One region of the Ensifer sp. EB106-05-01-XG146 genome, then DNA from elsewhere that is predicted to be linked to it. Evidence: riboswitches for the same ligand, from Rfam matches in the RefSeq annotation. Region 1 holds a riboswitch; each other region holds the start of a gene.
The links. A riboswitch is a leader RNA that binds a small molecule or an ion and turns the genes downstream of it on or off. The one in region 1 is predicted to bind cobalamin.
Positions count from the first base shown of each region.

Region 2: linked by a shared signal. The riboswitch ahead of metE (5-methyltetrahydropteroyltriglutamate--homocysteine S-methyltransferase) and the one ahead of bluB (5,6-dimethylbenzimidazole synthase) in region 1 are both predicted to bind cobalamin.
Region 3: linked by a shared signal. The riboswitch ahead of AC3WVQ_RS12150 (CbtB domain-containing protein) and the one ahead of bluB (5,6-dimethylbenzimidazole synthase) in region 1 are both predicted to bind cobalamin.
Region 4: linked by a shared signal. The riboswitch ahead of AC3WVQ_RS02605 (aromatic ring-hydroxylating oxygenase subunit alpha) and the one ahead of bluB (5,6-dimethylbenzimidazole synthase) in region 1 are both predicted to bind cobalamin.

Region 1 covers NZ_JBYTDX010000001.1:1,703,509-1,710,767, forward strand. Annotated here, with positions in the region: gene AC3WVQ_RS08375 (NADP-dependent malic enzyme) at 1-556, shown strand, start outside; gene AC3WVQ_RS08380 (helix-turn-helix transcriptional regulator) at 827-1,564, shown strand; gene AC3WVQ_RS08385 (acyl-homoserine-lactone synthase) at 1,705-2,349, shown strand; gene AC3WVQ_RS08390 (DUF2865 domain-containing protein) at 2,514-3,584, shown strand; gene bluB (5,6-dimethylbenzimidazole synthase) at 3,597-4,292, opposite strand; cobalamin riboswitch at 4,339-4,550, opposite strand; gene AC3WVQ_RS08400 (SDR family oxidoreductase) at 4,647-5,459, opposite strand; gene AC3WVQ_RS08405 (phytanoyl-CoA dioxygenase family protein) at 5,548-6,741, opposite strand; gene AC3WVQ_RS08410 (LacI family DNA-binding transcriptional regulator) at 6,845-7,259, shown strand, end outside.
Region 2 covers NZ_JBYTDX010000002.1:1,592,264-1,599,522, reverse strand. Annotated here, with positions in the region: gene AC3WVQ_RS27385 (acyl-CoA thioesterase) at 1-317, opposite strand, end outside; gene metE (5-methyltetrahydropteroyltriglutamate--homocysteine S-methyltransferase) at 314-2,668, opposite strand; cobalamin riboswitch at 2,769-2,987, opposite strand; gene AC3WVQ_RS27375 (hypothetical protein) at 3,006-3,386, opposite strand; gene AC3WVQ_RS27370 (LysR substrate-binding domain-containing protein) at 3,450-4,376, shown strand; gene AC3WVQ_RS27365 (metallophosphoesterase family protein) at 4,569-5,411, shown strand; gene AC3WVQ_RS27360 (ABC transporter ATP-binding protein) at 5,408-6,574, shown strand; gene AC3WVQ_RS27355 (carbohydrate ABC transporter permease) at 6,681-7,259, shown strand, end outside.
Region 3 covers NZ_JBYTDX010000001.1:2,448,876-2,456,134, reverse strand. Annotated here, with positions in the region: gene AC3WVQ_RS12165 (glucoamylase family protein) at 1-708, shown strand, start outside; gene AC3WVQ_RS12160 (ferric iron reductase) at 711-1,577, shown strand; gene AC3WVQ_RS12155 (CbtA family protein) at 1,616-2,413, opposite strand; gene AC3WVQ_RS12150 (CbtB domain-containing protein) at 2,611-2,787, opposite strand; cobalamin riboswitch at 2,829-3,090, opposite strand; gene AC3WVQ_RS12145 (TetR/AcrR family transcriptional regulator) at 3,089-3,781, opposite strand; gene AC3WVQ_RS12140 (NAD(P)H-binding protein) at 3,886-4,716, shown strand; gene AC3WVQ_RS12135 (anthrone oxygenase family protein) at 4,713-5,192, shown strand; gene AC3WVQ_RS12130 (SRPBCC family protein) at 5,262-5,828, opposite strand; gene AC3WVQ_RS12125 (ArsR/SmtB family transcription factor) at 5,825-6,187, opposite strand; gene AC3WVQ_RS12120 (crotonase/enoyl-CoA hydratase family protein) at 6,238-7,053, opposite strand; gene AC3WVQ_RS12115 (TetR/AcrR family transcriptional regulator) at 7,137-7,259, shown strand, end outside.
Region 4 covers NZ_JBYTDX010000001.1:557,182-564,440, reverse strand. Annotated here, with positions in the region: partial or broken gene AC3WVQ_RS02615 (glycoside hydrolase family 25 protein) at 1-547, shown strand, start outside; gene AC3WVQ_RS02610 (FAD-binding oxidoreductase) at 770-1,864, opposite strand; gene AC3WVQ_RS02605 (aromatic ring-hydroxylating oxygenase subunit alpha) at 1,866-3,110, opposite strand; cobalamin riboswitch at 3,215-3,415, opposite strand; gene AC3WVQ_RS02600 (DUF6656 family protein) at 3,733-4,332, shown strand; gene AC3WVQ_RS02595 (L-threonylcarbamoyladenylate synthase) at 4,410-5,384, shown strand; gene AC3WVQ_RS02590 (FAD-binding oxidoreductase) at 5,529-6,962, shown strand; gene AC3WVQ_RS02585 (DUF1217 domain-containing protein) at 7,032-7,259, opposite strand, start outside.

The sequences.
Region 1 (7,259 bases):
GCGCGACGGCGTGCTCGATTTCTCGGCCTTGAGCCTGCTGATCTCGCAGCGCGGCGCAACTTTCTTCACCGACACCTATGTGAGCTACTGCCCGAGCGCCGAAGAGATCGCCCAGACGACGGTCATGGCGGCACAGGAAATCCGCCGCTTCGGCATCACTCCACGCGCCGCCCTCGTCTCGCATTCGAACTTCGGTTCGCGCGATTCGGAGAGCGCCACCAAGATGCGCACGGCGCTGCAGCTCGTGCGGGAACTCGCGCCCGATCTCGAGGTCGACGGCGAAATGCACGGCGATGCGGCGATCTCGGAAGCGTTGCGCCAGCGCGTCATGCCGGACAGCAGCCTGTCGAGCGAAGCCAATCTGCTGGTTTTCCCCAATCTCGATGCCGCCAACATCACGCTCGGTGTCGTCAAGACCATGACCGACAGCCTGCATGTCGGCCCGATCCTGCTCGGCTCGGCGCTTCCGGCCCATATCCTGTCGCCGTCCGTCACCTCACGCGGCGTCGTCAACATGGCGGCTCTGGCGGTGGTCGAAGCCAGCCATCCGGGTTGAGATGGCAACGCGGAGATCGCCACCGGTCTTCGCTGCATTCGGGCGCCATGCCGGCGCCGGCAAAACCGTATCCGGATGTCGCGCCTGCTTCAGGCGCGGCATCGCTGGTTTTGCAGATCACCCGCGAATCAGCCCCTGTCACGCGGCCGATCGACGACCACAATCAAGGCGTGCGCAATTGGTCTTATACACCAATCGGGAAAGTTTGCGCTGGACAAAAGGTGAACCTCTAACCATGCTGGGGCCTCGGACGAGATTCGGTGTTGTGGCATGACTGAGCAGCAGGCTGTCCTCGACATGCTGGAAATCCTGGAATGTGGCGGCTGCGTCGAGCCCGCTCATTTCTTCACATTGATGCGTCGAACCTTCCGCATTGCCCATCTTCTCTATCTCGAAGCGGAGCCCTATGCGGACGAGCTCAAGGTTTGCCGGCTGCATCACACCTTCGGCGCCTACGCTGCCGAGATCTACCATGCCCGCAGCCTTCACCGGATCGATCCGATCCTGAAGCTGGCGCTTGGCGGCGTGCGGCCGGTGGAATGGACGATGGCGCGGCATCGCTTCCCGGAATGCGAACCGTTGTTCCAGGCAGCCCAGGAAATCGGCATATCCACTGAGGGCGTCGCCTTGCCATTGCCCTCGCCCGCCGGGCGCATGGCGTTGCTCGCAATCAACGTCAACATGACAGCCGGCGAATGGACGACCTATCGCCGCCATCACCTGCGCGATTTCCAGCTGGCCGCCAATCTCTTCCATGCCGCCATGCTGGAGCACGGCGCCATGGCCGGCAGCATTTCGACCCGAGAGATGCGGTTGACCGGCCGCGAGACCGAGGTCCTGACCTGGGCCGCCGCCGGCAAGAGCTATTGGGAAATCGCCACGATCCTCGGCATTTCCGAGCGCACCGTGCGCTTCTTCATGACCAATGCGCGACGCAAGCTGAATGTCGTTTCCAACACTCAGGCTGTGGCACAGGCCGTACGACACGCTCTGATACCCTCCGTTTGACACCCGACAATACGCCTCCACCGAAACCCCTCGAAATCTAGTGGCAAATATCGCGCATTTGAACTGTCGCTAGCGACAGTTACGCAACCGCCGCGAGCCTGACAGCATCGCCCCATCCCCAAACTCGGATGGAGAAAACGATGATCAGGATCCTGAACGGAAAGACCCGCGCACAACACCCGGCGGCCGTCGACGACATGTTCCGGTTGCGCAAGCGCGTCTTCCACGACTTCCTGAAATGGGACGTGCAGACCGAAGGCGACTGGGAAATCGACAACTACGACCAGGCAAACCCGCTCTACGTCCTGTCCTATGCGCCCGATACCGGCCGGCTGCGCGGCGCGCTTCGCCTCCTGCCGACACTCGGCCCAAACATGCTGGACGATACCTTCCCGATCCTGCTCGGCGATAATCCGGAAATCCGCAGCGCTTCGGTCTGGGAATCCAGCCGCTTCTGCATCGAGCCCGAGATCTCGCAGGACCGCGCCTCGAACCAGGTGACGGTCGCGGCCGCCGAACTGATGTGCGGCGTCGGCGAGCTGGGCCTTGCTTCCGGCATCAGCCACATCGTCACGGTGACGGATGTGTTCCTGGAGCGCATGTTCCGGCGCATGGGATGCCCGGGCGAGCGTATCGCCGAACCGCATCGCATCGGCTCCGTTTTCGCGGTTGCCGTCGCCTGGGAAGTAACGCCGGATCTGCTCACGCGGATGAAGGCGGTCGCTGCCATCGAAGGTACCGTGCTCGAACGTCCGATGTCGCTGGAAACCGCCCGCGCCGCCTAAGCGCATCAGTCGATCTGCGCTGTTAACGCAAACCGTCGCTTGTCGTTGCACGATCACCGACAAGCTCTATGATGGAGGCGAAACAGGAATGCCGCTGGCAGCCACCCGCAGAAGGTCGGCGCCGACCTGGCAACAGGAAGAGACTTTCGCCCGTGTTCACGCGCATGAAACACGTCGCTGCGGCCCTTGTGCCTCTGGTTGTGATCGGTGCCGGTCCGTCACTGGCATCGACGGCCTGCGACCGACTGAACGCGCGGCTCGTGCAACTGCCTGACTACGTCGCCAGCAATGCCGATGCGCGCGACTACGCAAGCGCGATCTCGCGGCAGAATATCGAGCTGCGGCGGGCAAAGAACGACCGCCGCCGCGCGGGTTGCAGTGGCGGCAACGCCATTGGCTTCGACGGCGGCGACCCCGACACTTGCTACGGCCTCAACAGCCTGATCGCCGAGATGGAAGACAATCTGCGCATGCTGAAGTCCGAGCGCGAGCAGATCGTCGCCGGCGGCAGCGACGACAGCCGGCGACGCATCCTCGCCGCGCTGGAGATCAACGGTTGCTATGGCGACCGCGAGGAGTTCGCAAGCGTGGAACCGGACGTGCCGGAAAGCCACCGCAACATCGTTGCCGACCTGCCGCCGGAAGACGCCTACGGCCCGATGCTCGGCCGAGGCGAAGACGGCTACGCGCCGCAGGAGCGCTACTATAGCGGCACGCTCAGAACCATGTGCGTGCGCACCTGCGACGGCGCCTTTTTCCCGGTTTCTTCGGATGCGACGCCGGCCGATTTCCCGCGCGACGAGCAGGCCTGTCGGGCGCGCTGCCCGGGGGCTGAGACCGAGCTCTATTTTCACGACCTCAACACGGAAGAGAGCGACAAGATGGTCTCGGCCGTGACCGGCCGTCCCTATACCGAAATGCCCAACGCCTTTGCCTATCGCACCCGCGCCGTCGGAAAACCCGGCCAGTGCGGCTGCCAGATACCCCAGACCGCCTCGACCACACCGAAGGCAAACGGAACGAAGATCGGTGACGACCAGTCGTCGATCATCGTCATCGAGACCAAGAAGCCGGAAGCGGCGAGCAATACCGCCAAGGCGCCGGCCGAAGAGCGGCCTTACGATCCGTCGAAGAACAAGGTTCGCGTCGTCGGCCCGACCTACCTGCCGCAGGAAGAAACCGCCATCGACCTCAAGCATCCGAAGGGACCGGCCTATCAGCCGGTCCAGAATTGATCGGACGAGGCCTTACGCCTTCTCCTTGCTGCGTCCCCATCCGTCTTCGAAAACCAGCTCGTCGAGCGGCAGGCGCTGGCGCCAGCCCTTCACGGCGAGTTCCGGCTGCTGATAGAGGCGATCGACATAGCCGAGGCAGAGCCAGGCAACGATCTCGATATGATCTGGGATGCCGAGAATCGCCTTGATCTCGGCCTCGTGGAAAATGCTCACCCAGCCGACGCCCACCCCTTCGGCCCGCGCCGCAAGCCAGAGGTTTTGCACGGCGCAGACGGTGGAATAGACGTCCATCTGCGGATTGTGGGTGCGCCCGAGTACGACGGCACCGCCGCGCGTGCGGTCGCAGGTGACACAGATGCTGAGCGGCGCCTTGCGGATGCCTTCCAGCTTCAGCGCACGGTACTTGGCCTGTTGTTCCGCCTCGAACATCAGCGCGGCCTCGTCATTGGCGCGGCGAAACGCCTGCCAGACGCGCTCACGCGTTTCTTCCGCCCGCACCAGCACGAAGTTCCACGGCTGCATGAAGCCCACGGACGGGGCGCTGTGCGCAGCGGCCAGCAGGCGCCCGATCAGATCATCCGGCAATGGCGCGGGCAGGAATTCATCGCGCACGTCGCGACGTGTCTCGATGGCACGGTAGACGGCCTCCCGCTCTGGCAGCGAAAAGGCGCCGGCAGCCGCAAGGCCGCCCTTCGGTTCAGTCAGCATCGTTCGATCCCCAACAATGCGAAAACCTCCCGCCGTCCACGCGGGGTTCGGTCTATCTCGCCAGGCCGGTCTTCTGACTTCGGTTCAACCGATCACCTCGCCTTCCCAGATCGATTGAAGATCCAGTGGCAAAACCTTGAATCAACTCAAGGCTCTCTTAGAGGCGATCGTCCCCGTCACAGCGTTGGGCACGTTCCGGAATGACACCGGATTCCCGATTCTCCCGCTTTCGCGGGCACCTGACGACGGCACTAAGTGCACAGCCGTTTGAGAAAGACAAGCGCGCCAACCCGGTCGAGACATGGCGCGCCACTTTCCGCCGGCTACTGTCGAGCTTAGTCGTTTGCCTCCGCCTCAAAGCGGAGCGACCGGATGCGGCGAGTCGTCATAGGCGCCCCAGACCGACTGATCGAAGCAAATCACCGATCCGGTTATCAGCCCGGACTCGGCCGACGACAGATAGGCGCAGGCCCGCGCCACTTCAGCCGGATCGACGAGCCGACCGAAAGGCTGGTCGGCCGCCACCTTTTCGAGCCAATCGGCAGCCGCGCCATGAAACTCGCGCTGGATGCGGTCTTCGCCTTCGGACGCCATCCAGCCGATATTCAGCCCGTTGACGCGAATGCGGTTGCGAAGAAGCGCATAGGCCGTGTTTTTGGTCAGCGTTTCGAGCGCGCCTTTCGACGAACAATAGGCGGCAATGAACGGCTGGCCGGCCATCGCCGACATCGAGCCGATGTTGACGATCGTGCCCTCGGTCTTCTCCCGCCGCATGATCTTCACCGCCTCCTGCATCAGGAAGAACGGCGCGCGCACATTGGTCGCGAACATGCGGTCGAAGAGTTCGGGCGTGGTGTCGAGGATCGTGCCACGGTCGGTGATAGCTGCGGCGTTGACCAGCGCATCGACCCGTCCGAATTCCGCGTCGCAAGCGGCGACCACCTTGCGGGCGTCCTCTACTTTTTCCAGATCGGCCTCGACATAGACGACTTTCGCGCCGCTTGCCTTGCCGATCTGCTCGGCCTTCGCCCGCCCCTTGGCGGCGTTGCGGCCGCAGATGACGATGCCTTCAGCGCCGCGCTCGGCGAAAAGGCCAGCAATCGTCGCGCCCAGTCCCTGCGTACCACCGGTGACGATGGCGATCTTGCCTTGCAATTGTCCACTCATCGAATTCCTCCCTCGGAAATGATCGTTTGAAACGGCTGCGGCTCCCGGCTGAAACACACCGGGAGCCTGTCAAATTGTAACTCGCTCGTCAGCTCAGCTTGCGCTTCGCCTGCGCCTCCAGCACCGAGAGAAACTCTTGTTCGCCCGTCCCCGCAGTGAGAGCCTCGCGCATCAACTGCGCCTGCGTCTTCGGCGCCAACCCGCCGAGTGGCGGATCCCGGTCGAGATTGGTGGGGAACGAATAGCCCTCGGCACAGGAGGAGATCGCGTTGGCCGCTTCCGCCTGCGTCAGCGTCCCGCCCGCCAGCAAGGCCCGCAAGGCCGGATAGAGCGTCGCGCTCATGGTCAGTCGGTCAACGGTTTCCATTGCGCGACCGAAGGCCGAAGACACCTGCAGCAGGTTGGCCACGCGGCGGATATCCCGGGAGTGGTTGGTGCCGGCGGCATGGAAGAGCGCCGGGTTGAAGAAGACAACGTCGCCCTTTTCAAGGGGAAGCTGCACGTGGTGTGCGTCGAAATAGGCGCGGAATTCCGGCCGGTTGAGCGCCAGATAGCCCGGCACATAGGTTTGGCTATAGGGCAAGAACAGCGTCGGTCCGCTTTCGAGCGGCATGTCGCAATGGGCAACCGCCCCCTGCAGCGTCAGCACCGGTGAAAGCTTGTGCACATGCGCCGGATACTGCTCGATCACGGCCGCGGTCTGGAAGCCGAGGTGATAATCCCGGTGCGCCGATTGCGCCGCACCGCCAGGATTGACGCGATTGACCTGCGCCGTCATCTGGTAGTTCGGCCCGAGCCAAGCCTCGCTGACGAGCGCTATGACGGCATTGCCGTAATAGGAGGCGAAATTCTCCGGCGCGTTCAGGCAGTGCTTTTCCAGCGAGTTCCAGATGCGGTCATTGGCGCCGGGTTTGGCGAAGTGATCGCCGCCGCCGCTGTTGCTGCGATGTTGCTCTTCGATGATAGCGTCAAAGACCCCGCTTGCGACGTCGATTGCTGTCGTATCGGCAAAGGCGCGCTTGAAAACCGCCACGCCAGGCCCGGTCGCCAGTACCTCGCAGATCTCCGCCAGAACAGAACGCCGCGCCTCGGCATCGCCGCACGCCGCAATCAGCGCGGCGCTGTCATAGATCAGGATATTCTTTTCGCAGCCGGAAGCATGGGGGTAGTCGGACAGGCTGGTTTGGCGTTCGACTTCCGCCCGGAACGATTCGAGATCGCAAGCCTCTTCGGTGAGCCAGACGCGGTCGATCCGCTGGCGCGCTTTGTTGTCGGTCTTCATCGCGTTTCCTCCTCTGGAACATCCTGATGAACACGACTATAGGCGGCGGCAAAACATGATATAGAGCAAGAATCCATCAAAAATCCATCAGGAGAGCAAGGCGATGGCCCATCCGTTTCTGGTCAAGGACATCGCCTTTCAGGCCGGGCTCAGCACCGCGACCGTCGATCGCGTGCTCAACGAGCGGCCGGGCGTGCGCCGCCAGACGGAGGCCCGGGTTCGCGCAGCCATCGAGGAATTGGAGAAGCAGCAGGCCGGCCTCGACATCCAGGGGCGCAAGTTTGCGATCGATATCGTCATGGAGTCGCCGCAACGCTTCACCGATGCGGTGCGTCGCGCCTTCGAGAGCGAGGCGATGACCTTCGCGCCCACCGTCTTTCGCTGCCGGTTCCACTTCGCCGAGACGATGCGCCCACAGGAGATCGTGCAACTGCTCGACCGAATCCGGCTGCGCGGGACCGACGGCCTGGTGTTGAAGGCGCCGGACGTGCCCGAGATCGTCGCCGCAGTCGCCCGTT
Region 2 (7,259 bases), on a different contig from region 1:
GCGATGTCTTCCGCGATCATCTCGACCTCGACCACCATCGAGCGGCGCCCGACACGAACCGGACGGCCGCTGAAGCAGACGATCTGACCTATGCGCGCAGGCGCACGAAAATCGATGCGGTCGCAGGATGCGGTGACGAAGGGAACGCGCGCGTGGCGGGTGGCGACGATGAAAGCGATCCGGTCCATCGACGCGAGGGCGGCGCCACCAAAGAGCGTGCCATGGTGATTGGTATCGCCTGGAAAAACGATGTCGATCAGGGTTTGTGGCGCCGGGGTTTCCCCCGGCGCCATCGTGACTTCGTGTTGCCCCGTCATGCTTTGACGGCTTCGCGCGTATCGGCGGCAAAAGCCGCTCGAAGCGAGCGGGCGGCGGCGACCATGTTAACGAGCGCCGGCCGCGTCTCTTCCCAGCGCCTGGTCTTCAGTCCGCAATCGGGATTGACCCAGATCTGGTCCGGCGTGAGGCCCTCGGTCGCTTTTTCGATGAGATGCACCATTTCCTCGACGCCGGGCACGCGTGGTGAATGGATGTCGTAGACGCCCGGGCCGATCTCGTTCGGATAGGCCTCGTCGGTGAAGGCGCCGAGCAGTTCCATCTTCGATCGCGACGTCTCGATCGACATGACGTCGGCGTCCATCGCCGCGATTGCGGCCATGATGTCGTTGAACTCGGAGTAGCACATATGGGTGTGGATCTGGGTCGCATCGCCCACCCCGGCTGCACTGAGACGGAAGCACTCCACCGCCCAGTCGAGATAGGCCTTGCGATCGGCATTTCGCAGCGGCAGGCCTTCGCGCAGTGCCGGTTCGTCGATCTGGATGATGGCGATGCCGGCCGCCTCGAGATCCGACACTTCATCGCGCAGTGCTAGCGCGATCTGCCGGCACACCACGGAACGTGGCAGGTCGTCACGAACGAAGGACCACAGCAGCATGGTGACCGGACCCGTCAGCATGCCCTTGACCGGGCGATCGGTCAGCGACTGCGCGAAGGTCGCCCACTCGACCGTCATCGGGTTTGGTCGCGAAACGTCGCCGAAGATAACAGGCGGACGCACGCAGCGCGATCCGTAGCTCTGCACCCAGCCGCTCTGGGTGAAGGCGTAGCCCGAGAGCTGCTCGCCAAAATACTGCACCATGTCGTTGCGCTCGAACTCGCCGTGAACGAGTACGTCGATGCCGACCTCTTCCTGCCAGCGCACCGCCACTTCGGTCTCTCGGCGAAGATAGGCGGTGTAGTCGACATAGCTGAGTTCGCCTTTCGCATGCAGTGAACGGGCCTGCCGAACCTCCGATGTCTGTGGGAAGGATCCGATCGTCGTTGTCGGGAAGAGCGGCAATGACAGCTTCTTCGCCTGCAGTGCCCGGCGGCCCGCGAACGGGGACTGCCGCTCGCTGTCCGCATCCGTCAGCGCTTTCAAGCGCCCGGCGACCAGAGGATCATGGATCCTGAGTGAGGTGAGCCTCGCCTGGGCGGACGCGATCGAGGCGGCGAAAACGTGCTCGGAAATGGCAAGCCCCGGCTCGAAGGCGCTGGCAAGCAGGCTGAGTTCGTCGAGTTTCTGCGTACCGAAGGCGAGCCAGGAGGAAAGTTCCGGATCAAGCGCACGCTCCAGCTCGAGATCGATCGGCACGTGCAGGAGTGAGCATGAAGGTGCGAGCTCGATGCGGTCGCGGCCGTGGGCCGAAGTCAGAGGCTGCAGCCGGCGGAACAGGCTGGCCAGATCGGTCCGCCAGATGTTGCGGCCGTCGATGACCCCGAGCGATAGGACCCGGTCCGCCGGAGCCGATTGGATGAGCGTGTCGATCTGCTGCGGCGCGCGCACGAGATCGACATGCAGTCCATCGACCGGCAGCGCCAACGCCGTTGCCGTGTTGTCGCCGATCGAGCCGAAATAGGTCGCCAGCATGATCTTGAGTCCGGGCACGTCGGTGTCGAACGTGCGATAGGCGAGGTCGAGGGCGCGACGAACCTTGTCCGCGAGATCGAGCGCCAGGCAAGGCTCGTCGATCTGTACCCAATCGGCGCCGGCGTCAGCAAGCTCCGCCAGGACCCTCACGTAAACGGGCAGGAGCCGTTCGATCAGATCGACCGGATCGAAGTCGCCGCCCTTCGATTTGCCGAGCTTCAGCAGTGTCACCGGGCCGATGAGCACCGGGCGTGTGCGATAGCCGAGGGCTTGAGCTTCCTGGAAGGCTTCCAGCGGCCGATTGTGGGTGAGCTCGAAGCGCTGATCCCTGTCGAACTCGGGCACCATGTAGTGATAGTTGGTGTCGAACCACTTTGTCATTTCGAGCGCGGGAGTGCCGCTGCTGCTTCCCGAATGGGTGCAGCCGGCGGCGCAGGGCGTTCCGGCCGAGCCGCGCGCCATGGCAAAATAGGTGTCGAGATCGACCGGGCCGCCCGTCCGGCCATAGGCCGGCGGGATTGCGCCGACAAGCACGGCGGCATCGAGCACGTGGTCGTAGAAGGAGAAGTCGTTGGAGGGGATGATGTCGATGCCGCGCGTTTTCTGCGCGGCCCAGTTTTCAGCGCGGAGCTTGGCTCCGGTATCGAGAAGTTCGCCGCGGCTGGCCTTTCCGGCCCAATAGCGTTCGAGCGCGAATTTCAATTCGCGACGGCGGCCGATGCGCGGGAAACCGAGATTGGCAGTCTTGATGGTCATTTCCTTACCCCGAAGGTTATGGGCAAGGCTTGAATGCGACGCAGCCGCGGCGCGAGAGCGATCCCGCGTCCTCAACGCGCCTCATCGGACACCCCGCCCGTGGACGTTGTTCATCGCGGCAGGTCTCCTGGCTTGCGGGTCGTCGCGGACCGTTCCGTCTTCCCGAGGCGTCTCCCTCAGTGACATCTTCGAACGGCCGCTCTCCGCTTACAGTTGCGGGGGCAGCTCCGGCATGGGCGCTTGTCTGGCGCCGCACCGAATTCCCTCTTAGCTCCGTCCCTCCAAAGGCGGGCGAAGAACCACGATGGGGCGACAATGCCCTGTCCCGAGCTTTTCGTCAATCGCATAAAGAAATGCTTATGTCTTTATTCTCTCCCGCCGCCGCCCGCGGCGAGACAATGGCAGGACGAGGTCTTTCCATTGCTTTCCGCTCACGGGACGGTTGCGGTTTGGTCGAAGCGTCCTCCTCCGGCCACTGCCACGGATCCGCCGCGTCGCCAACGCGCGCGCGGATATGCTCTTGATCTCGCGTCAGGCCGATATCCCGGAGTTGGAACTCGTTGAACGTGTCGATGGCAACCGGAGGGTTGAGGGTCTTATCGGCCCAGTTCAGGACATGGTAAATCGTTGATCGCACTGCGCTAAGCATTGCTATCCTCACTTCTTTCAAGGGCGTGTGTTCGCGAAAAAAAGTGAGGGTTTTTGCCGTTTCGCGCAAAGCGATTTCTCGCATGCTGGCATAAAGAATGCTTATCTCAGTTCCATGAGCAAGATTCCTCCCATGAGTGCGGTGCGCGCCTTTGAGGCCGCCGCCAGGCACCTGAGTTTCACCCGCGCCGCCGAAGAGCTCGGCATGACGCAGGCGGCCGTCAGCTATCAGATCCGGCTGTTGGAAGATCGCATCGGCGCGCCGCTGTTCGTTCGGCTTCCGCGCGAGGTGCGATTGACCGGCGCCGGGCGGCAGCTAGCGCCGAAGGTGACCGAAGCGATCGATCTCTTAGGGGCGGCTTTCTCGGAGATCGCCGACAAGACCGAACATCACCTGCACATCTCGGTGCTGCCAACCGTCGTGTCGAGCTGGCTCGGTCAGCGCCTCGCGTCGTTTCAGACCGCGCATCCCAACATCAGCATCAGGGTGCACATGTCGACCGAGTTGGTCGATTTCAAACGTGACGCCATCGATCTCGCGGTGCGCAGCGGCGCCGGCGACTGGCCGGGCAACGATGTCTTTCCCTTGTTTCCGCTCGATTACGTGCCTGTCTGCACGCCATCCTTCCTGGAAAAGTACCAGCTCAAGGAGCCCGCGGACGTTCTGAGAGTCCGGCGTTTCGGCAACGCCAGCTGGTGGCGGCGGTGGATGATCGAAACCGGCGTCGAGCCGCCGGCAAGCAATGGCACCGAATTGATCTTCGACGTGCAGGCGATGGATGTCGCCACAATCCTTGCGGATCACGGCATTGCGATTGCCGTCTCGACCTTCCTGATGGATGAACTGAAGAGCGGCAGGCTCATCCGGCCGTTCGAGCATGTGGTGCGCGACGGCCGCGCCTATTGGCTCGTCTATCCGCAAAGCACCAGGCGGCAGAAGAAGATCCAGGCCTTTCGCGACTGGGTCGTCGCCGAGGCCGATGCGTCGAACGCCATGCTTTCGACCGTGATGGAGCAATCCTGTCCGGCGTCGCGTCGGACCGACCGCGGCGCAATGTAGAGACACAACGGGGCCTACTCGGCCCGTCGGTCTTCTGAAGATGACGCTTTCATGGAGAAACTGAAAATCAGCTGAGAACGGCTGTTACCAAACTGACATGGCGGCTCCCTAAAGACTGCGGCCAACCGCAGAGAAGGAAAGTATCAGCCCTCCGACGCGGATACCGCAAGCCATCGTCGGAGGCCCGTTTCCATGAAAATCGTCCAGATCAGCGACACCCATCTCAGCCCCGCCAAAAGCCACTTCAATGGCAATTGGGAACCGGTTCGCGCCTGGATCGAGGCGGTAAAACCCGATCTCGTCATCCACACCGGCGACGTCACCATCGATGGTGCCGACCACGAGGACGACATCACCTTCTCGCTCGATCTGATCGGCCAGCTCTCGATGCCGGTGCTGATCGTTCCCGGCAATCACGATGTCGGCCATCTGCCGGGTTCGCACCAGCCGGTGGATCCGGTTCGGCTTGCCCGCTGGCGCCGGCTCGCCGGTCCGGACTACTGGGGCCGCGACCATGGCGACTGGCGGCTGCTCGGCCTCAACAGCCTGCTGATCGGCTTCGAGGACGAAGAAGAAGACAGGCAGTTTAATTGGCTGGAGGAACAGTTGCTCAGCCGCGACGGCCGCCGGGTGGCCGTCTTTGCCCACAAGCCGCTCTTCGTCGACGATCCGGGCGAAGGCGACACCGGCTACTGGGGCATCCGTCCGCGCCAGCGCCAACGCCTGTTTGATCTTTTCGCCGAAGCCGAGGTGGCGCTGCATGCAAGCGGCCACCTGCACTGGGCCTGGACGGGCAAGCACGCCGGGACGTCGCTCGTCTGGGCGCCGCCGACCTCCTTCATCATTGATACGCTGGAACGGCCGATGCCGGGCGAGCGGCTGGTCGGCGCCGTCGTACACGAGTTTAGCGACGTCAACGTCAAAAGCGAGATCATCGCGGTGCCGGGACTGACCAGCCACCTGCTCGATCCGATCGTCGAAGAGGTCTACCCGCTGGCGGCCAAGAAGACGGTCCGTGTGGAGGCCGCGCAATGAGCGTGCTTTCGCTAGAGGGTATCACCAAGTCCTATGGCGGCAACGCGATCCTGAAGGGGGTTAGCCTGCAGGCGGAGGCGGGTGAGTTCATCGCGCTCGTTGGTCCTTCCGGCTGCGGCAAGAGCACGCTGTTGCGCATCGTCGCCGGTCTCGATCATGGCGACGGCGGCGAGATCGTCATCGGCGGCCGCAGTGTCGCGCGCATGGCCGCGGCCGATCGCAATGTCGCGATGGTCTTCCAGTCCTATGCCCTCTATCCGCACCTGACGGCGGGCGAGAACATCGCCGTGCCGCTTGCGATGCGGCGGCTGACAGCGGCGCAGCGCCTGCCTGTGATCGGCAATCTGATGCCGGGGCAGAAGCAGATCCGCAGCGATATCCAGCGCCAGGTCAAGGAAATGGCGCTGGCGCTGAAGATCGATCACCTGCTCGACCGCAAGCCCGGCCAGATGTCCGGCGGCCAGCGCCAGCGCGTGGCGCTCGCCCGCGCCATGGTGCGCCGCCCGGCCGTCTTCCTGATGGACGAGCCGCTCTCCAATCTTGATGCCAACCTGCGCGTCCACGCCCGCGGCGAGATCGTCGATCTCCACCGCCGCGCCGGCGTGCCGACGCTCTATGTCACCCACGACCAGTCGGAAGCGCTGTCGATGGCGGATCGAGTGGCAGTGATGATCGGCGGCAATCTCTTGCAACTGGCGACCCCGAAGGAGATCTACGACAACCCCTCCCATATCGAGGTCGCACGCTTCCTCGGCCAGCCGAAGATCAACGTGCTGGAGACCCGCACGGATACGGCGAGCATCGTGCGCTTCGGCGATCTGGTGCTTCTGGCAAGCCGCGGACAGGCGCCGGATGCTTCAGTGAAGCTCGCAATCCGCCCGGAATTCGTGCGCTTCCATGCGGCAAGCGCCGGCCGATTGAGCGCGCGGGTCGAGCGTATGGAGTTCCTCGGCTCTGAGGTGATCGTCCATGCCCGCCTCGATGCGATCGGCGAGGTGGTCACTGCCAAGTCAGCACCTGCCGAGGCCGCGGCGCTCGCGATCGGTCAGCCCGTTGACGTCGAGTTCATGCCGGAACGGGCGATGCTGTTCGACGGCGAGGGCACCCGGCTGCCGGCCGAGCGGGTCGCTATCGCCGCGACGCTGGAGAAGATCCATGGCTAAGGCGGGTTCCAATCGGGATACGGCGGCAGGGGCGGCGGATTGCGTGGATACCGCCCTCTGCCCTGCCGGGCATCTCCCCCACAAGGGGGGAGATCGGCTGGAGGCAATGCCTCAGCATTCATCTCTGCGAGACGGTGCCCAGCCGGCGCAGCGGCTGCGGACCCAGACGGCGATCGGTGCCGCGGCCACCGATCCCGATCGCCGCGAGGCCCGCATTGCCTGGCTGTTAGCGCTGCCGGCCATCACGCTGCTCGTCCTCTTCATCCTTTTACCGACCGCGGCGGTGATCGTTCTCGGTTTCACCGATTTCGAGCTCGGCTACGGCAGCTTCCGCTTTGTCGGCTTCGAGAACTATGCCGAACTCTTCAGCGACCGCACCTTCCGGCGCTCGCTCTGGAATACCACCATCTACACCGCGATCGTCACGCCGGTTTCGATCGTGCTGGCGCTGGCGATCGCCATGCTGATCGAGGCGGAAACCAAGGGCCGGGCGTTCTTCCGCACGGTCTATTTCCTGCCGGTGGCCTCGCTGCTCGTCGCCATGGCGACGGTCTGGCAATTCCTGTTTCACCCAACCATCGGCCCGATCAACACCTTCTTGGCCGTTTTCGGCATTGCCGGCCCCAACTGGCTCGGCGCCTCCGGCACGGTGCTCTACGGCCTGTCGATCATCGGCATCTGGCAG
Region 3 (7,259 bases), 750 kb from region 1:
GCCGAGGGCCATGACTGGATCCCGGTCGACGGCCGGCCGCATCTGCATGCGGCCCCACTCTTCATCCATCTCTTTCCGCAGGCCTGGCTCGATCTACGCGGGCTTTCCGACCGGCCGATGCGGGAGCGGGGGACGGATTATTTCGAGAATACCCGACGCGCCATTGCCTTGCAGCGGGACCATGCGCGCTCCAATCCCGGCGGTTTTGCCGGATATGGCGAGGACCTGTGGGGCCTGAGCGCCTGCCATGCGCCCCGCGGCCGGCTGCGGCTTGCGGATGGGCGCCAGCAGCGGCTTTTCGGCTATGTGAACCGCGGCGCACCCTACGGCCTTGATGACGGCACGCTGGTGCCCTGGGCGCCGCTTGCCTGCCTGCCGTTCGAGCCGGATGCGGCGCAGGCCTCCCTCGTGCATATGGCAGACAGTTATCCGGGACTTCTGAGCGAAGGGCGCTTTCCCGGCGGCTTCAACCCGAGCCTGGCCGCCGGCGCAGGCCCGGAGGGCTGGATCGATGCGCGGGTCGTCGGTCTTGACCAGGGCCTCGTTGTCATGATGATCGAGAACTGGCAAAGCGGCCTTAGCTGGGCACTGATGCGCAGCATGCCGGCGATCCGCCTCGGCCTTGAACGGGCGGGCTTCGACGGTGGCTGGCTGCAGGAGGGGGAAGGCGCGTGTGGTAATCCGCCCGCATCCTGCGCCAGAGGATGAGAATGGACGACGGAGACGGCATGCGCTTGAACGACCACCGGCCGACAGCGGAGACCGCGGCGTTTGCGCCGCAGGCGCTGGCCGTCGCCGACCATCTGCGTACCCAGTTTCCCGAGGCTGCCGTCTCGCTCGGGCCGGCGGCCAGTGATTTCAGCGCGCCGGGCGACTTCTGGGCTGCGGGCAGCGCTGGCCTCGAGGCGGGGCTCGCCTATCAGGATTTCTTTGGGGTCGGCATGACCGACCGGATCCGGGCGGCGCATCTGATCGCCTTCTATAGCCGCCAGCTGAGCGTGGTCCTTGGCGCGTTCCATCTCGGCGCCGGGTTGCAGGCGGAGGTGGCCGGCATTCGTTTCGAGGATTGGACGCGGCTTCACCGTGGCGTCGAAATCGCGGGCAAGCGCTATCATTTTCGCCTGCATCCGCCGGCCACGGAGCGCCAGGGTGGCGAAGGCGTCAGCGCATTCGAACAGGGCTTCATCGCCCATCTGGCACCCGTCGTTGCGGTTCTGAAAGCGCGAGCAGGGCTGTCGAGCGGGGCGCAATGGCGGCTCGCGGCCGATGCCCTGGCCGGCGCGTTCCTGGAAATCGGCCGCGCGATCGGCGACGAGGCGCGCGGCATGGCCGAGGCGCTGGCGATCGTCAAACGACCGGGTTCGCGGCTCTACTCAGAGGAGCTCTGCTACGAGCAGATCGCGGCTCTCGATCCGGCAAGCGGCGCTGAGCTGTCGCGCCAGTATCGGATCCGTTGCGGCTGCTGTCTCTACTTCAAGACGGAAGGGGGCAGTTTCTGCGACACTTGCGTGCTGCTGGAGCCGGAAGATCGCCGCGCGCGGCTGGCGGCGCATCTCATGCAAAACGGCGGGACCTGAACCCCGCCGTCGCTTTGCTGACGATCTGTGATCAGTGATCACTGTGCCTTGACGAAGCGCTCGTTGATGAAGCCGGAGACGACGCCGAGCACGATCCAGAAGGCAAGCGTGGTGGCGAGTGCGGCAACCGCAAACTCGGCGCCGAGCACGGCCGGAACGTTGCTGGTGATATCGAGCGGCTGCGGCGCACCGTAGACATGGGGTGCTGCGATCAGCACCAGGCCTGCGACCTTGGAGACGATCTCCTCGCGCAGGACGACGAGATAGAGGCCGACGGCGGAGAGCGCCACGGTCACCAGCCACCAGGTCTGGCGGTCGCCGAGTTCGGCTGCCGGAAATCCCGGCAGTTCCGGCGGCAGACCGATCGCCGGCAGCATGTGCACGGCAAGCCAGCCGCAGGCGCCCCACAGCGCGCCGTTCCTGAGCGTGATCGGGTAGCCGATCACCAGGCTGACGCCGGCGAGCAGCAGGCCGAAGCCGGAACCTGTGACGAGGTTCGCCATCAGCGTGCCGGAGAAGCGGCTCATGCCGAACATGATGCCGCCTTCCTCATGCTCGCCCTCATGGGCATAGGCCGGGGTGATCGGCGACAAAGCGTCGAGGAAAGCGCCGAACGGCGACACGGCTTTGAGCGACGAATGCTGGTCGTGGTTTTCTGCGGCCGGCTGTGCCGCACCCGGCTGGGCGGCGGGCTGTTCGGTAGCGGCCGGTGCCTCGCCTTCGAATTCTTCTGCATGCAGGATCAGCGGTGTGACGCGCAGTTCCTGGGCGCCGGTCATGAAGACACCGGCAATCAATCCAGCCACGATCGCGGCCAGAAGCGTTCTGACAATCATCTTGAAATCCCTCGATAACGACAAAAGCCACGCCCTATGGCGTGGTCCTCGAGCCTTCCCATTTTCCCTATGCTGCGGATGGCCTTCGCGCGCCGGAAAAACCGGGATGCACGCAGCCCTCCATCCGGCTCGGGCCGGATGCGTTCAGGTCCGCAGATTGTTCGATGCGGAACGTTGTTCACGTTCCGGCGCATCGGTCAGTGGCAGGGGAAGCCGTAGGAGTGGCGGGTGTCGTGCGCCGTGTCGTGCAGCACTGCCGAGTTGGCAAGGCCGGCGCCAAAGACGAGGAATGCGCCGATGAAGAGCGCGATGACGCCAGCGGTCAGACGATCGCTGAGGGAGAGCGGGGTGCTCGAAATGGTAGACGTAGCCATGACAACCTCCGTGATGGCATCGGGAAATTCCCGGTTGGGCCCTATGCCCGTATCGAGTGGCAGGTTTCCTGGCTCACGGCGTTGGGCTCGATGCCCTCGATCTGCCTCGCCTTCCCAGCTCGGCCGCCCTCTCGCGGTCTTGCCAGTGGCTTCTTCCGGATCGCTCCGGAACGGTGGATCGACGTCGCTCTACAGTCGCGGGGTCGGCCGTGATTTGAATGCCCAGCTTGGGTCCATCCGTCACATTCCCGTTTACTCCCGAAACACGTTCGCGTCCCGGGAACCAATCGATCCCAGATGATTAGGATTGTGTCATGGAGTTGTCAATTGAGTGCGCGCCGCCGCGCGGTCCATCCGCGACAAAATCCTTGACGGTCATGCGTTTGTAGGCTTCGACGATCTGGTCACCCTCGGCCCGGTCGACCGAGACTGCAAGTCGCATGGTGCAGTCGCCGAGATGCATGATCAGGAAGGCGGCGCTGTCGATCTCTTCGCGCGGCGTCTCCGGCACAAGGCGGGCCCAGACATCGGCAAGCAGCTTTCCGCCGGCGCGGCTTTGCGCAAGATCGATCTCGCGCAGCGCCTTGTCGGCTTGCATCGCCGACCAGATGTCGCGCATGACCGGCTCGGCGAGGAACATGTCGTAGTAGATGTCGAACAGCAGCGAGAAGGCGTCGCGCAGTTCGGCTATCGACGTGACCTTGGCCAGTTCGGCCGCGATGCACTCGTTGCAGACCGCATTGTAGCGCTCGGCCAGCGTGCGCACGATTGCCGCCTTGTCGGGGAAGTACTGATACAGCGATCCGATCGAAATCCCAGCCTTTTCAGCGACTTCGCTCATGCGCATGGCGTCGCTGCCCTTCTCCTGGATGAGCGCCGTCGCGCAGGCAAGGATCTGCTCGACGCGCTCGCGGCTGCGCTTCTGGCTCGGCGTCCGGCGCAGCGCACGCTCGTCGTCGGCGGGAAGCGTGGCGGGACTTGCATCTGGAATCATGAGTAATGCTCACATTTTGACTTGACTCCTAAAATACGAGGATTTATCACATTTGCAAATGTGAGAGATGCTCATGTTTGTTGATGGAACCTCAGGAGGAAACGATGTCTCGGAAAGTCACACTGGTTTTGGGCGGTACCGGCAAGACGGGGCGGCGGGTGGCCGATCGCCTTCGGGAGCGGGGCATAGCGGTCCGCATCGGCGCCCGTTCGGCGTCGCCTTCCTTCGATTGGACGGATGAGGCGACCTGGACGCCCGCCCTTGAAAATGTCGATCGCATCTATGTCTGCTACCAGCCCGATCTGGCGGTGCCGGGCGCCGTCGACGTCATCGACCGGTTCTCGAGCCTTGCCGTTCGCTCCGGCATCAAGCGGCTGGTGCTCCTGTCGGGCCGCGGCGAGGACGAGGCGGAAGCCTCCGAGCGTGCGCTGCAGGCCTCCGGCGCCGACTGGACGGTCATCCGGGGCAGCTGGTTCTTCGAGAACTTCGACGAAGGCTTCCTGGCCGACGGCGTGGTGAGTGGTTCGGTCTTCCTGCCGGTGGACGAGGTCACCGAGCCCTTCGTCAGTTGCGACGACATTGCCGACGTGGCGGTTGAGGCCCTTCTGGACGATGCGCATATCGGCAAGGTCTATGCCTTGACCGGCCCGCGCCTGATGACCTTTGCCCAGGCCGTCGCCGAGATCGCCGCGGCCGCCAACCGTCGGATCTCTTATCAGGCCATTCCGGTTTCCGACTTCGCAGCGCATCTCAAGGCGGACGGCGTGCCGGATGACTATGTCGAACTCATCCGCTATCTCTTCACCTCGGTGCTCGACGGGCGCAATTCCAGCATGACGTCCGATGTCGAGCGCGTGCTTGGGCGGCGTCCGCGCGACTTTGCCGATTACGCCCGGGAAACCGCAGCAACTGGTGTTTGGAGTCTTGCCGCATGATCCCGCTGATCCCCGCTCTGGCGTTTGCCGCCGCGATCGGTTCCGGCCTGATGGCCGGGCTTTTCTTCATCTTCTCGGTCTGCATCATGCAGGCCCTGTCGCGGCTGCCGCCGGAGCAGGGGATCGCCGCGATGAACGCCATCAATGTCGTGATCCAGAACCCGATCTTCCTCAGCGCCTTCATGGGCACGGCGCTGCTCGCCCTGGCGCTCGTCGTCGTCGCCTTCATCTCGGGCGGCGAGGGCAGGTGGTGGCTTGCCGCCGGTGGCATTGCCTATGTCGTTGGCGTACTGCTGGTGACCATTGTCTTCAACGTGCCGATGAATGACGCGCTCGCCGCGGCAGCCCCCGGTCAGGCGGCGACCGATCTCTGGCATGAGCGCTATCTGACCGATTGGGTCTGGTGGAACCACGTGCGCACATGGGCCTCGATCGGCGCGCTGGCGTTTTTCGTTCTCGGTTTCGCCCGCACCTGACGAAAAGCGCCGGCAAGTCGATCCTTGCCGGCGCCTGCACGCGTCCTGACCTTCAAGCCCATCCCGCCGTCAGGGCTTCGGAATACGCGCGTCGTATTGCGCTTCAAGGTCGGCAAACTTGCTCCAGGAGGCTGCCGGCTTTTCGCCTTCGAGCAGAGCTCGCAAAATGTCGAGGTGTACGTGCCAGCCGGCGGAGAAGCTGGTCATGACCGCGCGGTCGGCGATGCGCTTATGGGTGACGACGAGCAGCACCTTGTCGCCGCGGGGGCTGAGCTCGAAGCGGACCTCCGACGGGGTGCCGGTCTCTTCGTTCCAGGTATAGGCCAGTAGTCGTGGCGGCTCCCAGGCGAGCACGTGGCCGTAATTGCGCACCTCGCCGGCGTGCTCGGCGTATTTCTGCGGTGGCCGATCGTCCTCCGTCGTCAGTTCCGAATGGCGGAAGACGTGCTCGACCTCGGCCCCTTCCTTCGATCCGATCGTTCCGGACGCCATCCAGAGCCGGCGCTTGCTTTCCTCCGTCAGATAGGACCAGACCCGCTCGATCGGGCCGGGAAGCAGGCGCTCGATGCGCACCGCGTCCGGTGCGACGACACGGCCGTAGTCGGCGCCGGCAAAGGCTGTGGCAGACGAAGTCATGGCTTTTCCTCCGGATCAGTTTGGATTGTGGCGTCTTCGACGAGAAGCAGCGCCTCGAGTGCGTCGATGCGGGTGCGCCAGAAGGCTTCGTAGTGGCGCATCCATTCCATGCCTGCATGCATCGGCGCGGCATCGAGCCGGCACACATGCGTGCGACCTTTCACTTCGCGGCGCACCAGACCTGCTCCTTCCAGCACCTTGATGTGCTTCGATGCCGCGGCCAGCGAGATCGAGAACGGCGCCGCAAGCTCACCCACCAGTCTTTCGCCCTGCGAAAGGTCCTGGAGCATGGCGCGCCGCGTCGGGTCCGAAAGCGCGTGAAACACGGCATCGAGATGTGCGTTCTGATATTCAACCATATTGTTGAATATCCTCTCGGTCGACCTAATTGTCAACCGTTCGGTTGAATTTAAAAGTATCGCGAAAAGAGACCACGCCGCGGTGGGTCGTCGTGGAGGCGCCGTCCCGTCCAGGCGGCAAGCGCATCGGCAAGATCGTCGGTCGGCACCATCTGGGCAAACTGTTCGCTTTCGACCAACAGCCCCTCGGCGATCGACATGTTGAGGCCGCGGGTGACGGCGGTGATAATCGAGCGCACTGCAAGCGGGGAGTAGCCCATGATGCGTTTTGCCAGGTCACGGGCGGCCGACATCAGTTCCTCATGAGCGACGACATGGTTGACGAGCCCCAGCTCCAGCGCGCGATCGGCCAAGAAATCCTCGCCTGTCAGCAGCAGTTCAAGCGCGCGCTTGCGGCCGGCGAGCCGCGGCAGGCGCTGGGTGCCGCCGAAGGTCGGCGGCATGCCGAGCTTGATTTCCGGTTTGGCAAAACGCGCCCGGTCGCTGGCAACAGCGAGATGCACCGCTTCGGTGATCTCGCAGCCGCCGCCATAAGCAAGCCCGTTGACGGCAGCGATGACCGGCTTCGGAAAGGCTTCGAGCCGGGCCGTCAGGCCCTGGCCGCGACGGACGAAATCGCGCACGGCCGGGTTTACGCCCTTGGCCACGCTTTCCGAGAACTCATGGATATCGCCGCCGGCGGAAAAGGCGCGGTCGCCGGTGCCAGTGATGATCACGGCGCCGACGCCGTCGTTCGCTTCGATCTGGTCGAGAAGGCTCATGAGCCGGTCGATCAGCTCGTAGTTCAGCGCGTTGAGTTTCTCTGGGCGGTTGAGACTGAGGAGGGCGATGCCCTCGGAAATCTGCATCAGCACGGTGTTCGACATGGTTGCTCTCCGGCAGGTGTTGACGGGGAGAGGCTAGGTGAGGGAAGATGCCATGTATATTCACTAGTCGGTATACATGAGAGATGGCGAAAGCAGAGAAATCGACCCGGGAGCTGATCGTCGCAGCGGCGGAAAAGCTGTTTTATGCCGAGGGCATCCGCGCCGTCAGCGTCGATGCGGTGGCGGAAGCCGCGGGCGTGACCAAA
Region 4 (7,259 bases), 1.1 Mb from region 1:
GTCGCTGGAGGACGCCGCCATCTTCGCCGGGCACATCAAGACCCGGACCGGGCGCTACCCGATCCTCTATACCAACCACATCACCGCCAAATACATCGCCGCGCACCGGGCCAAACACCGGCTGCTGTCGCGCCTGCCGCTCTGGTACGCCCGTTACAAACCGGATATCCGCCAGGTTTTCCCGATGGGCAACTGGGACAGTTACGCGCTGTGGCAGTTCTCCTCGGGCATCAACTGCGGCAAGCGCCGCTGCCCCTACCGCGTGCCGGGAACGCTTGACGACATCGACGTGAATGTGGCGGCAATGTCGCCGCCGGCGCTGAAAGCGATCTGGGCACAGGGCGCCTTGCTGCCGGAAAAGCCACTGCCGCTGATGCTCGTCGCCCAAGCCGAGCGGGGAACGGGCATGCTGGCGGTGGCAAGGGCGACTGCGATGTTTAGCGAGCCGCTGCTCGTGAGCCGCGCCGACGCTACGAGCGGCGCCGGCAGCGGCGTCGACATGTTGGTGACCGGCTCGATCGATTTCGCCCGCCAGGAACGTGCCCTGCAGGTGGCGATCGCCGGCAATGATGCCGCCCAGGGCGCATGCTCCAAGACGGAGGCCGGCACCGACGCCCCGGCAAGCGTTTCCGCCAATCCGATCCCCTGCAACGCGCCCTAAAGCCTCTCGCTTGAAAAAGCATTCACGCGACAGGCACTAAGCGCTTGTTGTTATGCATGTCGTTGCCGCAAAACCGCTGCACACTTTTGCGCGACATCATTAAAGCCTTCAAGCTTCGATCTGGACGTCTCCGAGCGGTCGCGAGCAGCAGGCGAGGATGTAGCCCTCATCGATCTCGTCGTCGAGAATGCCGCCATTGTGGCTCATATCCACCTCGCCTGAGACCTTCATCACCCGGCAGGTGCCGCAGATGCCGCCTTCGCAGGCAGCGCCGATGCGCACGCCGTTGGCGCGCGCCGCCTGCAGGATCGTCTGGCCGGGCTTGGCCTCGATCTCCTTGCCGCTCATGGTGAAGGCGATCTTGGCGGCCTGGACCTCGCCCTCGTCACCGGCGCCGGCGCGCACGGCAATCTCTTCCGCCGCAGGTGCGGCGGCCGGCTGGAAGCTCTCCTCGTGGTAGCGGCCCATGTCGAAACCGGCCGATTTCAGCATCTCGCGCACGCCGCGCATGAACGGTTCGGGGCCGCAGCAGAAAACGGTGCGGTCCATGAAATCGGGCGCAAGCAGCGGCAGCTTGGCGCCATCAATGCGGCCGCGAAGCCCGTGCCAGCCGTGGCGTGCCTCATGTCCCTCGACGATGAAGCCGAGGTTCAGCCCGGACATCTGCGTCGCCAGAACCTCCAGCTCCGAACGGAACAGCAGGTCCTCCGGACGACGCGCGCAGGAGATGAAGGTCACATCCGTCTCCGGCACGCAGTCCGCCATCCAGCGCGTCATCGACATCATCGGCGTGATGCCGGAGCCGGCCGAGATAAACAGGTATTTGTCGCCGGGATGGCGGACGAAGCTGAAATCGCCAAGCGGGCCAAAGGCGCGGAGTTTCATTCCGGGCTTCAGGTGCTCGAACATCCAGCGGGTGCCGATGCTGTCTGACTGCGCCTTGACGGTCACGGCGATCGACAGCGGCCGCGAGGGCGTCGACGACAGGGTGTAGGTGCGCATCACTGGCTCGTCGGCGACGGGCAGTTCGAGGGTCACGAATTGCCCGGGCAGATAGCGAAACCAGGCGGGCTTTTCGGCCCGGAAGGTGAAGGTCATGACATCGGCGGTCTCGACGACCGCCGATGTGCATTCGAGCATCTGCTGCCGGTCGATCCAGACGTGGAGCGCGTCGAAATGGTGAAACGAAGAGGCCATCTGCATGTCAGGCGACCCTTGAAAGCGGAGCCGCGTCGCCGGCAAGGCGCTGCTCCATGAACTTGCAGTACCACTCGACGAACTGCATCACGCCACCCTCGTGCTCGGGCGAATAGGGACCGGGCTCATAGGCCGGTGAGCGGATGCCGAAGGCATTTTCCTCGACGATCTGACGGTCCTGGTCGTTGGTCTCGGTCCAGACATGCGTCAGTTCATCTAGATTGTAGTCGACGCCTTCGACCGCATCCTTGTTGACGAGCCACTTCGTCGTCACCTGAGTCAGTTCGGGCCCGAGCGGCAGCACCCGGAAGGTGATGGCGTGGTCGGCGAGCACATGGTTCCAGGTGGTGGGATAGTGGAACATCAAGAGCGTGCCGATCTGGCTCTGGGAGACGTCGGCGGACAGGGCCCGCCTGACGGCGCGGGCGCCCGACATGGTGTAGCTTTCGGCATTGTCGACAAGCGGCATGCGGGCGGCGCGGAACTGACCGGTCGGCGACATCTTAAATTCGCTCGGCAGGCCCTCGGCCTCGCACTTCGCCCAATGTTCGGCGATCACAGGATCATCCTTGGCGCCCTGCACCCCGGTCGCCGTCGGCGCCTCAGGATAGGTGCGGCAGAGTTCCGGATGATTGGCGGCGCAATGGTAGCATTCGCGGTTGTTTTCCCAGACGAGCTTCCAGTTGCCCTTCTCGATGATGGTGCTTTCGAACGCGACCTTGGTTTCGCCGAGCCGATGCGGCGCAAGATAGGGCAAGGCCATGTCGCGGAACGTCGTGAAATCCATCGGCTTTTCCGACAGGTTGATGAAGATGTAGCCGCCGACCGTTTCGCAATGGATCGGCTTCAGACTGTGGGCGGCCTTGTCGAAATCCTCTCCCATCTGCCGGGCAAAGAGCAGCGAGCCGTCGAGTTCGTAGGTCCACTGGTGATAGGGACAGACAAGCTTTGCCGACGAGCCTTTCGCCTGCGTGCAGACGCGCGAGCCGCGGTGGCGGCAGGAATTGTGCAGCGCCCGGATGGCGCCCTGGCGGTCGCGGGTGATGACAACGGGGTAGTCGCCGACCTGGACGGTGAAGTAATTGCCGGCCCGCGGGATCTCGCAGTCATGGCCGATAAACAGCCAATCCTTGTACCAGATGTTTTCCAGATCCTGCCTGTAGTAGTCGGGATCGATGTAAAAGGCCCGGTCGAGGCTGTAGCCGTCCTGCCTGCCCTTCAGCTTTCGAAGCATATCGTTTCTGGTGTCCATGTCCTGTCCTCATGCGCCATGTTTCGGAGAGGCAGGACAGGAACCCGCACGGGCGCACGCCCATGCGTTTGAGGCTCCGATCCGGCTGCCCGCCGCAACCCGTTACGGTTATGTCCGTCAAGGCTGGTTTCCGGGCTCAGGAGCCGTCCTTTCGGACCTGCCCGGCGCCTTCCCGGACGAACCGTCCAGTGGCCTTTGCCGAGGTTTTCGCTCCACCACCGTTGCGGGGGCAGCGCCGGGATTTGACCGGCTTCCCAATTCTCCATCTTCCCTTCGAAGACGGCACCTTGAGTAAGGATATGTAATCGCGGAAGTCACCTTGGCAGCTGCCCGATAGCGACATCCAATTCCAGAATGACGACACGGAAAAAACCGCCACAAAAGGCCACCGTCTTAGAATTTTTACATTGCAAACATATAGATAGATCACATCTTGGGCAATTGCCGACTTTTGCGGCGCGGTCGGCGCAGATGCGGGAGGGCTTCGCCCGTTTGCGACATCGCGTCAGATAGAGAACGCTAATGATGCAGCCAGGACGAAATCATTCATTAACCATGAGCCGCTAGCCTAGCCGGCGGACGAGAGAGGTCCTGCAGGCAGGCAGATGGCGCGCTGACGATCATGGCAAAGTTGAGATACTACGACGCGACAGCCGAGAAGCTGCCGACAATCCCGCCGAAGGTGGCGGTTCATACCGAATTCCTGCGCACGGGCCGGATCAACCGCAGGCAATGGTTGCCGAGCGAACGCCGGTATTTGAGCTATGAGGAAGTCGCAGACAGGACGGGCAAGAAGCTCAGCACCGCCGGCGACACGACCCATAAGCGGATCAACGGGTTCCACAACTCGATCCAGTTCCCGAAGATGATCTTCCACCGCACGCTCGTCGGCCGGCCGCATCTCGGCTACTGTCACGTGACGGCGGCGCGTACGCCGGTTACTCCCTCCAAGGACATCACCTGGTCCTTCTACTTCGCCAACTTCTTCTGCAACCTGGGCGACGAGACGCATTTTTTCGAGAGTATCCAGCCCGGCTATTCACGCATGTACTTCGCCGTCGCCATCGAACCGGGCGCCCAAGCCGGGCAAATGGTCATCAACCGCAACTTTCGTGACAACGGGCTGCTGTTTCGCACAGATGATCCCAAGGTCGCGCTGAAAAACGTACTGATGCTTGGCGCCAAGGATGACGCGTTGCGTCGCATCATTCGCAGCCTCTGAGCCGAACCGGTTCCTTCAAAGAAAATCGTTCTGTTTTTCCGGTGCGTCCGTTAAGGAAGCGTCGGAAAGGAAACGGCATGGCTGAGATCATCGACACGGATAGAGAACCGGACCGCGCGATCGCGCGCGCCTGCGCCGTTCTTGCCGAAGGCGAGCCGGTCGCCATTCCGACCGAGACGGTCTACGGCCTTGCCGCCGACGCTACCAATCCCGATGCGATCAGTCGCATCTACGAGATGAAGGGGCGCCCGCGCTTCAATCCGCTGATCTCGCATGTTTCCGACATGGCGATGGCCGAAGCCCATGTGCATTTCGATCCGATTTCGAGGCAGCTGGCCGAAGCCTTCTGGCCCGGCCCGCTGACGCTGATCCTTCGGCAGCGCGCCGACAGCACGGTTCATGCGCTGGCGTCCGCCGGCCTCGACACGCTCGGCATCCGCATGCCCGACGGTTTCTCGCGCCGGGTAATCGCTCACTTCGGGCGACCACTGGCCGCGCCCAGTGCCAATACGTCGGGCAAAATCAGCCCGACCAGTGCGGTCCATGTGGAAGCCGATCTCGGCGACAAACTGAAGCTGATCCTCGACGCCGGCCAGGCCCAAATCGGCCTTGAGTCGACGATCATCAAGGTCGACGGCGACGAGATCCGGTTGCTTCGGCCGGGTGGCCTCGATGCCGCCGAGATCGAACGCCTGCTTGGCCGTCCGGTGACCCGGCCGGAGACGGCGGGAGCGACGATCGAGGCGCCGGGCATGCTCGCCTCGCACTACGCGCCCGGCGCTGCCGTCCGGCTCGATGCCGCCGAGGTGCATGCCGGCGAAGCCTTGATCCGTTTCGGCGGCAATCGGATCGCCGGCGAAGAGCAGGCGGCCGTCGTTCTCGATCTCAGCCCGACTGGCAATCTGCGCGAAGCCGCCGCCAATCTCTTCGACTATATGAAGCGGGCGGATGCCAGCGGCGCAGAGACCATCGCCTTCGGGCCGATCCCTTCGGACGGGTTGGGGGAAGCCATCATCGACCGGTTACAACGGGCGGCGGCACCACGAGGGTAAGATAGTGTGCGGCATCTTCTCCGCACCCACCCTCATCGAACGGCACCAATTGCGGTTATGATCGCCGCCGACCAGGAACCGAGGACCAGATCCTCAGATCGACCGATCCGATAGCGCGCGCAGGCGCAATGCGAAGTGAGGCCCATGACCACCCTTCCCTCTCCCGAACTCATCGCTTCCTTCGCCGAGATCGTCGGCAACACCAACGTGCTGACGGACGAAGCCGACAAGGCGCGCTATCTCGTCGAATCGCGCGGACTTTACCGCGGCACGACGCCGATGGTCCTGCGTCCGGCCAACGTCGACGAGGTCTCGCGCATCATGAAGCTCGCGAGCGCCACCCGCACGGCGATCGTGCCGCAGGGCGGCAACACCGGCCATGTCGCCGGGCAGATCCCGCGGGAGGGCAAGGCAGACATCGTTCTTTCGCTGGAACGGCTGAACCGCATTCGCGACATCGATCCGGTCGGCAATGTCATCGTCGCCGATGCCGGCTGTATCCTCGCCGATATCCAGAAGGCGGCGGACGAGCACAATCGCCTGTTCCCACTGTCGCTCGGCTCGGAAGGTTCAGCCCGCATCGGCGGCAATCTCTCCACCAATGCAGGCGGCACCGCCGTGCTTGCCTATGGCAATATGCGCCAGCTCTGCCTCGGCCTCGAAGTGGTGCTGCCGACCGGCGAAATCTGGGACGGGCTGCGCCGGTTGAAGAAGGACAATACCGGTTACGACCTGCGCGATCTCTTCATCGGTGCCGAGGGCACGCTCGGCGTGATCACCGGCGCCGTGCTCAAGCTTTTCCCGAAGCCGCTCGGGCATCAGGTCGCCTTTGCCGGAGTCGGCAGCGTCGAGCATGCGCTCGCTCTGTTCGAAAAGGCGTCCAGCCTTTGCGGGCCGGCGTTGACCGGCTTCGAGCTGATGCCGCGGCTCGGCGTCGAATTCACCACCAAGCACATCCCCGGCGTTCGTGATCCGATGGAAACGGTCCATCCCTGGTACGCGCTGATCGATATCTCGACGTCCGATAGCGCCGAAAGCGCGGAACGGATGGTGCAGGACCTGCTGGAGCAGGGATATGCGGCCGGCCTCGTCGAGAATGCAGTGATTGCCGCCAACGAGACACAGGCGAAGGCGCTGTGGCACATGCGCGAGAGCATGTCGCCGGCACAAAAGCCCGAGGGCGGCTCGATCAAGCACGATGTCTCCGTGCCCGTCTCCAGCATTCCGGCCTTCATGAAGGAGGCGGATGCCGCCGTCGTGAAAGCGATCCCCGGCGCCCGCATCTGCTCCTTCGGCCACATGGGCGACGGCAACATCCATTACAACATTTCGCAGCCAGTCGGCGCCGACAAGCAGGCCTTCCTCGACCGCTGGCGCGAAATCAACGCCATCGTCCACGGCATCGTTCTGAGCTACAACGGCTCGATCTCCGCCGAGCACGGCATCGGCCAGTTGAAGCGCGACGAACTCGCCGAGGTCCGGGCGCCGATCGAAATCGAGCTGATGCAACGCATCAAGCACGCGTTCGATCCTGCAGGTATCATGAACCCCGATAAAGTGCTGCGCGCCGACGGTTGACGACGCGCCGTTTCGCGCGGTGCGCGGCGATGCAACAACAGTCTTGGGCTGACCGTCAGACGGCGTGCGTCAGCGGCCGCCTGCGCGCAATTGCGAGAGCGACAGCAAGGTCTCGGCACTGACGCCAGCGCTGCCGCCGCCAGTCAGAATCGCGAGACCGGGCGATACATCCTGGTTGTTCTCGACGTCGTAGAGCGCCGTGAAGCGTTGCAGAAGCTTCTCAAGCTGACCCGGCTGCTGCAGTTCCTTGATGTTGACGGTGCGCTCGATAAAGGCCGCCTGGGCCTCAATCTTGGC